Regions from separate parts of the Pantoea sp. USHLN298 genome, predicted to be linked through region 2. Evidence: predicted binding sites of a transcription regulator. Region 2 holds the regulator's gene; the other holds the start of a gene.
What was found. The regulator PhoB, encoded in region 2, activates phosphate uptake and scavenging genes when phosphate is short. The targets are predictions, from matches to a motif close to CTGTCATAAAACTGNCNNAT.
Positions count from the first base shown of each region.

Region 1 (4,420 bases), on a different contig from region 2:
GGCTGCTGCGGATGCCGCTGGGCCGTGCCTGGGAAGCGCTGCGCGAGGATGAGATCGCCTGTCGTTCACTGGGCCTCAGCCCGACCCGAATCAAACTGACGGCCTTTACCATCAGCGCCGCCTTCGCCGGCTTTGCCGGTAGCCTGTTCGCCGCGCGTCAGGGCTTTGTCAGCCCGGAATCCTTTACCTTTGTCGAATCAGCGTTTGTGCTGGCGATTGTGGTGCTGGGCGGCATGGGCTCGCAGTTTGCGGTGATTCTGGCTGCCATTCTGCTGGTGGTTTCGCGTGAACTGATGCGTGACCTCAACGAGTACAGCATGCTGGTGCTGGGAGGATTAATGGTGCTGATGATGATCTGGCGTCCGCAGGGACTGTTGCCGATGAAGCGTCCGCATCTGAAATTAAGACAGGGTAAACAGGGTAAACAGGGAGAACAGGCATGAGTCAGCCTTTATTAGCCGTTGAAGGCCTGATGATGCGCTTCGGCGGCCTGTTAGCCGTAAACAACGTTTCGATGGCGCTGCATCCTCAGGAGATCGTTTCGCTGATCGGGCCAAACGGTGCCGGGAAAACCACGGTATTCAACTGCCTGACCGGCTTCTACAAGCCAACCGGTGGCAGCATTAAACTGCGTGAGCAGCATCTGGAAGGATTGCCTGGCCAGAAGATTGCGCGGATGGGGATTGTGCGTACTTTCCAGCACGTACGTCTGTTCCGCGAAATGACGGTGATCGAAAACTTGCTGGTGGCGCAACATCAGCATCTGAAAAGCGGGTTGTTTGCTGGCCTGCTCAAGACGCCGGCGTTTCGTCGCAGTGAAGGCGAGGCGCTGGATCGTGCGGCCAACTGGCTGGAGCGGGTCGGTCTGCTGGATCTGGCTAACCGCCAGGCCGGAAACCTGGCCTATGGTCAGCAGCGCCGTCTGGAGATTGCGCGCTGCATGGTGACGCGCCCGGAAATTCTGATGCTGGATGAACCGGCGGCGGGTCTTAACCCCAAAGAGACGCACGAACTGGATGAGCTGATCGCCGAACTGCGCGGTGAGCACAAGGTGTCAGTGCTGTTGATTGAACACGATATGAAGCTGGTGATGGGCATTTCTGATCGCATTTACGTGGTTAATCAGGGAACGCCATTGGCTAACGGTACGCCGGAAGAGATTCGTAATAACCCGGACGTGATCCGTGCCTATTTAGGAGAGGCGTAAGATGGCAAATGCGATGTTAACCATTGAGAACGTGAGCGCCCATTACGGCAAAATTCAGGCGCTGCATAATGTCAGCCTCTACATCAATCAGGGCGAAATCGTCACGCTGATTGGGGCCAACGGCGCCGGGAAAACCACGCTGCTCGGCACGCTGTGTGGCGAACCGCGAGCTACCCACGGCAACATCACCTTTGACGGGAAAACCATTACCGACTGGCAGACGGCGCGCATCATGCGTGAAGCGATCGCCATCGTACCGGAAGGTCGTCGGGTGTTTGCGCGCATGACGGTGGAAGAGAATCTGGCGATGGGCGGCTTTTTTGCCAGCCGCCCGCAATATCTGGAACGGATCAAGCGCGTTTATCAGCTATTCCCGCGGCTGGAGGAGCGCAAAATCCAGCGGGCCGGCACCATGTCCGGCGGTGAGCAGCAGATGCTGGCGATTGGTCGGGCGCTGATGAGTCAGCCGCGCCTGCTGCTGCTGGATGAGCCGTCGCTGGGTCTGGCACCGATAATCATTCAGCAGATTTTCGACACCATCGAACAGTTACGCAGCGAAGGGATGACCATCTTCCTGGTGGAGCAGAACGCGAATCAGGCGCTGAAGCTGGCGGATCGGGGTTACGTGCTGGAGAACGGCCATGTGGTGCTGGAAGACACAGGCGCAGCACTTCTTTCCAACGAAGCCGTCCGCAGCGCGTACCTCGGAGCTTAATATTCAGAGGCCTGGCTTACTTGCCATTTCGACACCGGGCAGTGCTCGTAATCCTCACGTATATATATACGCTCCGGTTACTGCGCGCTGGCCGGTGCCGAACTGCCTGCGCCGCCGACGGCCTTGAGCATGGGTGGTGCCACTGACGGCCTTTGAGTTTGCCCTTAAAAAGCACGGACAAGTGCTGTCATTGCCAGTATCCGTTACAATTTATGTAAATAAACGCGACTTTGTAATGGTGTATAGCCGCTCAGATTGCTGAAAACCCAAATCAGGGTGAATTTGGCTGCAACGAACAAACTCAACGCACAGGGAACACGGGCAGAGGAGGAAAGCGTCCCGCGCCATGGACGGCGCGGGCCGAGCATGTCATGGATGACGGATTTTGCGTCTTTCCGATCTGACCGTGTTCTCTGTGCAGGGCTCAGTCTTACAGCGACCAGGCGAGACTTTGTCAACAAGCTCAGCTGCAGTTAGTCGCTCTGCCTTTTCCGCTATTCAGTCTGTCACCCGGCTGTCATCTTTCTGTTATTAATCCTTCATTTCCCCGTGTCATGTTACTTCGCGAAACAGAAATCCGTGATTTCACGCGTATTTACCTGCACAGGAAAATTCTATGTCCGTCGTTACCTATCGTCGTAGCCTGATCAGCGCGCTGCTTGGCCTGACGCTCAGCGGCCAGGCGCTGGCCGCCACTGAGATCCCGTTCTGGCACTCTATGGAAGGCGAGTTAGGCAAAGAAGTGGATTCGCTGGCACAACGGTTTAACCAGGCCCATCCCGATTACAAAATTGTTCCGACCTACAAAGGTAACTACGAGCAGAGCCTGGCGGCAGGTATCGCGGCAGTGCGCACCGGTAAAGCGCCCGCGGTGTTGCAGGTGTATGAAGTCGGCACCGCTACCATGATGGCCTCACAGGCGATTGTGCCGGTGCATCAGGTGTTTAAAGATGCCGGTATTCCGTTTGATGAAAAGCAGTTTGTACCGACGGTGGCGGGCTACTACAGCGACAGCAAAGGTCAGCTGATCTCTCAACCGTTCAACAGTTCGACGCCGGTGCTTTACTACAACAAAGACGCCTTCAAAAAAGCAGGACTTAACCCGGATCAGTCACCGAAAACCTGGCAGGAGCTGGCAAAAGATGCCGCGGCGCTGCGTAAAGCGGGCATGAGCTGTGGTTACGCCAGCGGCTGGCAGGGCTGGATTCAGATCGAAAACTTCAGCGCCTGGCATGCGCTGCCGGTGGCGACCAAAAACAACGGATTTGATGGTCGCGATGCGGTGCTGGAGTTCAATAAGCCGGTGCAGGTTCGTCACATCCAGATGCTGGAAGAGATGAATAAAAAGGGCGACTTCACCTACTTTGGTCGTAAAGATGAGTCCACCGCCAAGTTCTACAACGGCGATTGCGGTATCACCACCGCCTCATCCGGTTCGCTGGCGGATATCCGTCATTACGCCAAATTTAACTTCGGCGTGGGCATGATGCCGTATGACGACACCGTTCCTGAAGCACCACAAAACGCCATCATCGGCGGGGCCAGCCTGTGGGTGATGAAGGGCAAAGATGCAGCCACCTACAAAGGCGTCGCTGAGTTTATGCAGTTCCTCGCCCAGCCGGAAATCGCTGCGGAATGGCATCAGAAAACCGGCTATCTGCCGATTACCACCGCCGCCTATGAGCTGAGCAAACAGCAGGGCTTCTACGATAAAAATCCGGGAGCCGATATCGCCACCCGTCAGATGCTGAACAAGCCGCCGTTGCCGTTCACCAAAGGGATGCGTCTCGGCAATATGCCGCAGATTCGTACCGTGGTGGATGAAGAGCTGGAGAGCGTCTGGACCGGTAAACAGTCGCCGCAAAGCGCACTGGATAATGCGGTTAAACGCGGCAACGATCTGCTGCGTCGTTTCCAGCAGCAGGTGAAGTAACCCGCTCCACCGGGCCAGCCCAGGCTGGCCCTTTCTCTTTCTGAATCAGAGTGCGCCATGTCCTCATCTCGTCCGGTCTTTCGCACCAGCCTGTTGCCCTATCTTTTGGTGCTGCCGCAACTGTTGATCACCGCCATCTTCTTTCTCTGGCCTGCGGGTGAAGCCTTATGGTATTCGCTGCAAAGCCTCGATCCTTTTGGCATCTCCAGCACCTTCGTCGGGCTGGATAATTTTAAACGGCTGTTTGCCGATCCTTACTATCTGGATTCCTTCTGGACCACCATCAAATTCAGCGGTCTGGTCACGGTGTGCGGCATGGTGCTGTCGCTGCTGCTGGCGGCGCTGGTGGATTACGTGGTGCGGCTGCGCAAACTTTACCAGACGCTGCTGCTGTTGCCTTACGCCGTTGCGCCGGTCGTGGCGGCGGTGCTGTGGATGTTTCTGTTTAATCCCGGTCTGGGCCTGTTCAGCTACCTGCTGAACCACATCGGCTACAACTGGAACTATGCGCAAAACAGCGGTCAGGCGATGTTCCTGATTGTGCTGGCGTCAATCTGGCAGCAGA
Region 1 is NZ_JBBCRO010000007.1:142,780-147,199, reverse strand. Features, by position in the region: gene WFK59_RS18660 (high-affinity branched-chain amino acid ABC transporter permease LivM) at 1-443, shown strand, start outside; gene livG (high-affinity branched-chain amino acid ABC transporter ATP-binding protein LivG) at 440-1,207, shown strand; gene livF (high-affinity branched-chain amino acid ABC transporter ATP-binding protein LivF) at 1,209-1,922, shown strand; gene ugpB (sn-glycerol-3-phosphate ABC transporter substrate-binding protein UgpB) at 2,539-3,855, shown strand; gene ugpA (sn-glycerol-3-phosphate ABC transporter permease UgpA) at 3,913-4,420, shown strand, end outside.
Region 1: a site for PhoB is predicted at 2,426-2,445, ahead of ugpB (sn-glycerol-3-phosphate ABC transporter substrate-binding protein UgpB). Genes of this name have one in related genera too.

Region 2 (4,420 bases):
ACGCTGCTGAGGTTGCCCGACAGCGCGCCGGACTGTGCCAGCGCCATGCCCGGCAGCAGCGTAACGATCAATAAAAGAAAGAGGCGCATCAGGGAGATCCGGCAGCGATTAATGAACGGCATTCTCCTGCATCCCACCGCTGACAATCAACCTTGCTGGCAGGGTAAAGGTAAAACAGGTCTCCTGATGCGGCACGCTGGTGATATCCAGCCGCGCATTATGGTGGCTCAGGGCATGTTTCACGATCGCCAGCCCCAGCCCGCTGCCGCCGGTGGCGCGCGATCGCGCTTTATCGACCCGGTAGAAGCGCTCGGTGAGACGGGGAATATGTTCCGCGGCGATGCCCGGTCCATTGTCGCAGACCCGGAAGGTGGCGCCCTGCTTGCTGCGCAGCCAGCTGATATCGATGCGGGTACCGTCTGGCGTGTGGTTCACCGCGTTGTAGACCAGATTGGAGATAGCACTGCGCAGCTGCTCATCGTTGCCGAACACTTTCAGATGCGGGTCGGTATGGAAATGGAGGTCGTGCCGCCCGTTGCTCAGGGTCGCGGCCTCATGCTGCAGCAGCTTCAGCATCACCGGCACGTCAACCTTCTCTTTCAGGTCGATCGCCGGTGCGGCTTCAATTCGCGACAGCGTCAGCAGCTGTTTGACCAGGCTGTCCATGCGGCGCGTCTGCTCCGACATGGTGTGCAGCGCTTTGCCGCGCGAACGCTCGTTCATCACCGAGTCGTTCATCATCTCCAGATAGCCCTGCAGCACCGTCAGCGGAGTCCGCAGCTCATGGCTGACGTTGGCAAAGAAATTACGCCGCGCGCCTTCCAGCTGATGCATCTGCGTCACGTCGCGCGCCACCAGCAGCCACTGCCCTTCGCTGTAGGGCATGACGCGAAACTCCATGTGATACTGGTTATTCAGCACCAGCGTTAACGGCTTATCGAAATCACGCTGGCGGATATAGCGCGAGAACTCCGGGTAACGCAGCAGGTTAAGGATGTTCTGGCCATTATCTTCCGGCCAGCGTAGCCCGAGATGCTGTTGCGCCAGCCCGTTGCACCAGAAGATGGTGCCCTCTTCGGTGGTGAGGATCACCGCATCCGGCAGCGACTCGGCGCCGCTGCGAAAGCGTTTAATCAGGTTGCCGAGCTCACGCCGCCGCCGCCGGTTGCGTAACTGCATCTGATAAAGCCCGTAAAACAGCGGTTCCCAGCTGGCGCGTCCGGCAGGCGGCGTCATGGTACGATCGAGCCACAACCAGTGCGACAGCCGCATCAGGTTGTGAAAATGCCACAGCAGCACCGCCAGCACGCTCAGCAGCAGCCACCACGGCAGATAGCCGAACAGCAGACCGAGCAGCAACGCAGGCAAACAGGCCAGCAGCAGTTCTGACAGTAATCTCTTCCAGGAGAGGCGTTCCAGCACGGTGAAAACTCCGTTTAGTAGCGGGCAGAGAAACGATACCCTGTTCCACGGACGGTTTGTACCATGCGATCGTGGCCGGAGACTTCCAGCGCTTTACGTAAACGGCGAATGTGAACATCGACGGTGCGATCTTCAACATACACATTGGTGCCCCAGACGTGGTTCAGCAACTGTTCGCGGCTGTAGACCCGCTCCGGGTGCGTCATAAAGAAGTGCAGCAGTTTGTATTCGGTCGGTCCCATTTCCAGCGGCGTGGTTTCCGACATCACCCGATGCGAGGAGGGGTCCAGACTCAGCCCCTGCATCTCAATCACCTCTTCCACCGCCATCGGAGAGATACGGCGCATGACCGCTTTGATGCGCGCCATCAGCTCTTTCGGCGAAAAAGGCTTGGTGATGTAATCGTCAGCACCGACTTCCAGCCCGCGCACCCGGTCTTCCTCTTCACCGCGGGCGGTCAGCATCATCACCGGGATATCACGGGTCATCGCTTCGCGTTTCAGGTGTTTGATAAACTGAATGCCGCTGCCGCCAGGTAACATCCAGTCCAGCAGGATCAGATCGGGCCAGGGTTCAATCAGCTTACCCACTGCGCTGTCATAATCTTCCGCCTCGATTGGCTGATAGTCGTTCTGCTCCAGAACAAAACACAACATTTCACGGATTGGGGCTTCATCTTCCACAACCAAAATGCGCTTAGCCATTATTACTCCTGCTGATATGACGGCTGTCACTGAGATTCGCGGCGCCATTATGCGTCAGATTTGTGACACTTTTATGAAAAACATAACCCGCCTGTAACCCCGTTGGTAATCATTTATGACAGCGCAGCGACAATTTTTTGCTTTGGCCGCAGAGCCAGTATAATCGCCGGGCGAATCACAACGGCAGGGACTCTTATGCGCATCATTCATACTGCGGACTGGCATCTGGGGCAGTTCTTTTACAACAAAAGTCGGGCGGCGGAACATCAGGCGTTTCTCGACTGGCTGTTGATCCAGATTGAACAGCATCAGGTGGATGCGTTAATCGTCGCCGGCGATCTGTTCGATACCGGCACCCCGCCCAGCTACGCGCGCGAAATGTTCAACCGCTTTGTGGTGGCGCTGCAACCCAGCGGCTGCCAGCTGATTGTGCTGGCGGGTAATCACGACTCGGTGGCGACGCTCAATGAGTCGCGCGAGCTGCTCGCCTGTCTGAATACCCGGGTGATCGCCACGCCGCAGGCGGAGAGTGACGTGATGGTGCTCACTACCCGTCAGGGCGAACCGGGCGTGCGGCTGTGCGCCATTCCTTACCTGCGACCGCGCGACATCCTGCGCAGCCGCGCCGGTCAGTCCGGACGTGACAAGCAGACGTCGCTGCTGGAGGCGATTGCTCACCACTATCAGCAGCGCGTTGCCGCCGCACGGGCGCTGGAGCCGGCACTGCCGATCGTGGCGACCGGCCATCTCACCACCGTCGGCGTCAGCCAGAGCGACTCGGTGCGTGACATCTATATCGGCACGCTGGACGCCTTTCCGGCCTCCGCCTTTCCGGACGCTGATTACATCGCGCTGGGCCACATTCATCGTGCTCAGCGGGTAGCGGGCAGTGAGCATATCCGCTACAGCGGCTCGCCGATTCCGCTCAGTTTTGATGAGCTGGGCAGTGAAAAAAGCGTCTTCCTGCTGGAATTTACCGCCAGCGGTCTGCAATCGGTGAGCCCGCTGGTGGTGCCGCAGGTGCAGCCAATGCAGGTGCTGAAAGGCTCGCTGGCGCAGATTGCGCAGCAGCTCAGCGCATTCAGCGACGTGCCGCAGGAAAAGCCGACCTGGCTGGATATCGAAGTCACGACCCAGGAGTACCTCAGCGATCTGCAGCGACAGGTGGAAACCCTGACCGCAGAACTGCCGGTGGAAGTCTTACTGTTACGCCGCAGCCGTGAGCAGCGTCAGCACAGCCTGGCGCGGCTGGATAACGAAACCCTGAGCGAGCTGAAAGTGGAAGAGGTGTTTGCCCGTCGGCTGGCGCTGGATAGCGAACTGCAGCCGCAGCAGATCGACCAGATGACCACGCTATTCCGCCAGACGCTGGCCGATATCGGGGAGCCACAATGAAGATCCTCACGCTACGCTTTAAAAACCTCAACGCACTGCGCGGCGAATGGTTTATCGATTTCCGTGCCGAACCCTTTGCCAGCAACGGCCTGTTCGCGATTACCGGCGCAACCGGCGCAGGCAAAACCACCCTGCTGGATGCTATTTGTCTGGCGCTCTATCACCAGACGCCGCGCCTCGGTGCCATTTCACAGAGTCAGAATGCGCTGATGACCCGCGACTGCGCCGAGTGTCTGGCCGAAGTCGAATTTGAGATCAAAGGCGAAGCCTGGCGCGCCTTCTGGAGCCAGAACCGCGCCCGCGGCACCGCCGACGGCAAACTGCAGGCACCACGGGTTGAGCTGGCGCGCTGTGCCGATGACACCATTGTCGCCGACAAGGTCGGCGACAAGCTCAGGCTGATCGAGACCCTCTCCGGTCTCGACTTTGAACGCTTTACCCGCTCTATGATGCTGTCACAGGGCCAGTTCGCCGCTTTCCTCAACGCCAAAGCCAGCGAACGTGCCGAACTGCTGGAGGAGCTGACCGGCACCGAAATTTACGGCCTGATCTCCACGGCGATCTATGAACGTCATAAAGAGGCCAGGACCGCGCTGGATCTGTTGCGCAGCCGGGCGGGAGCGATGGCGCTGCTGGATGATGAAACACGCACCGCGCTGCAACAGCAGATCGCCCGGCTGAGCGAGGCGGAAAAGACGCTGAGCCGCGACTATCAGCAGGCTCAGCAGCAGCAGCAGTGGCAGCAACAGGCGCTGCAATTAGAGCAGGAGATCGCCACGGCGAACACTGCTCTGCAGCAGGCTGAAGCAGCAGCACAGGCCGCCGAAGCGGATCGGCAGCGACTGGCGCGCAGCGAACCGGCTGAAAAACTGCGACCAGCTCTGCAACAGCGCGACCAG
Region 2 is NZ_JBBCRO010000001.1:100,396-104,815, reverse strand. Features, by position in the region: gene WFK59_RS00550 (PstS family phosphate ABC transporter substrate-binding protein) at 1-89, opposite strand, end outside; gene phoR (phosphate regulon sensor histidine kinase PhoR) at 109-1,422, opposite strand; gene phoB (phosphate response regulator transcription factor PhoB) at 1,437-2,126, opposite strand; gene sbcD (exonuclease subunit SbcD) at 2,322-3,521, shown strand; gene WFK59_RS00530 (AAA family ATPase) at 3,518-4,420, shown strand, end outside.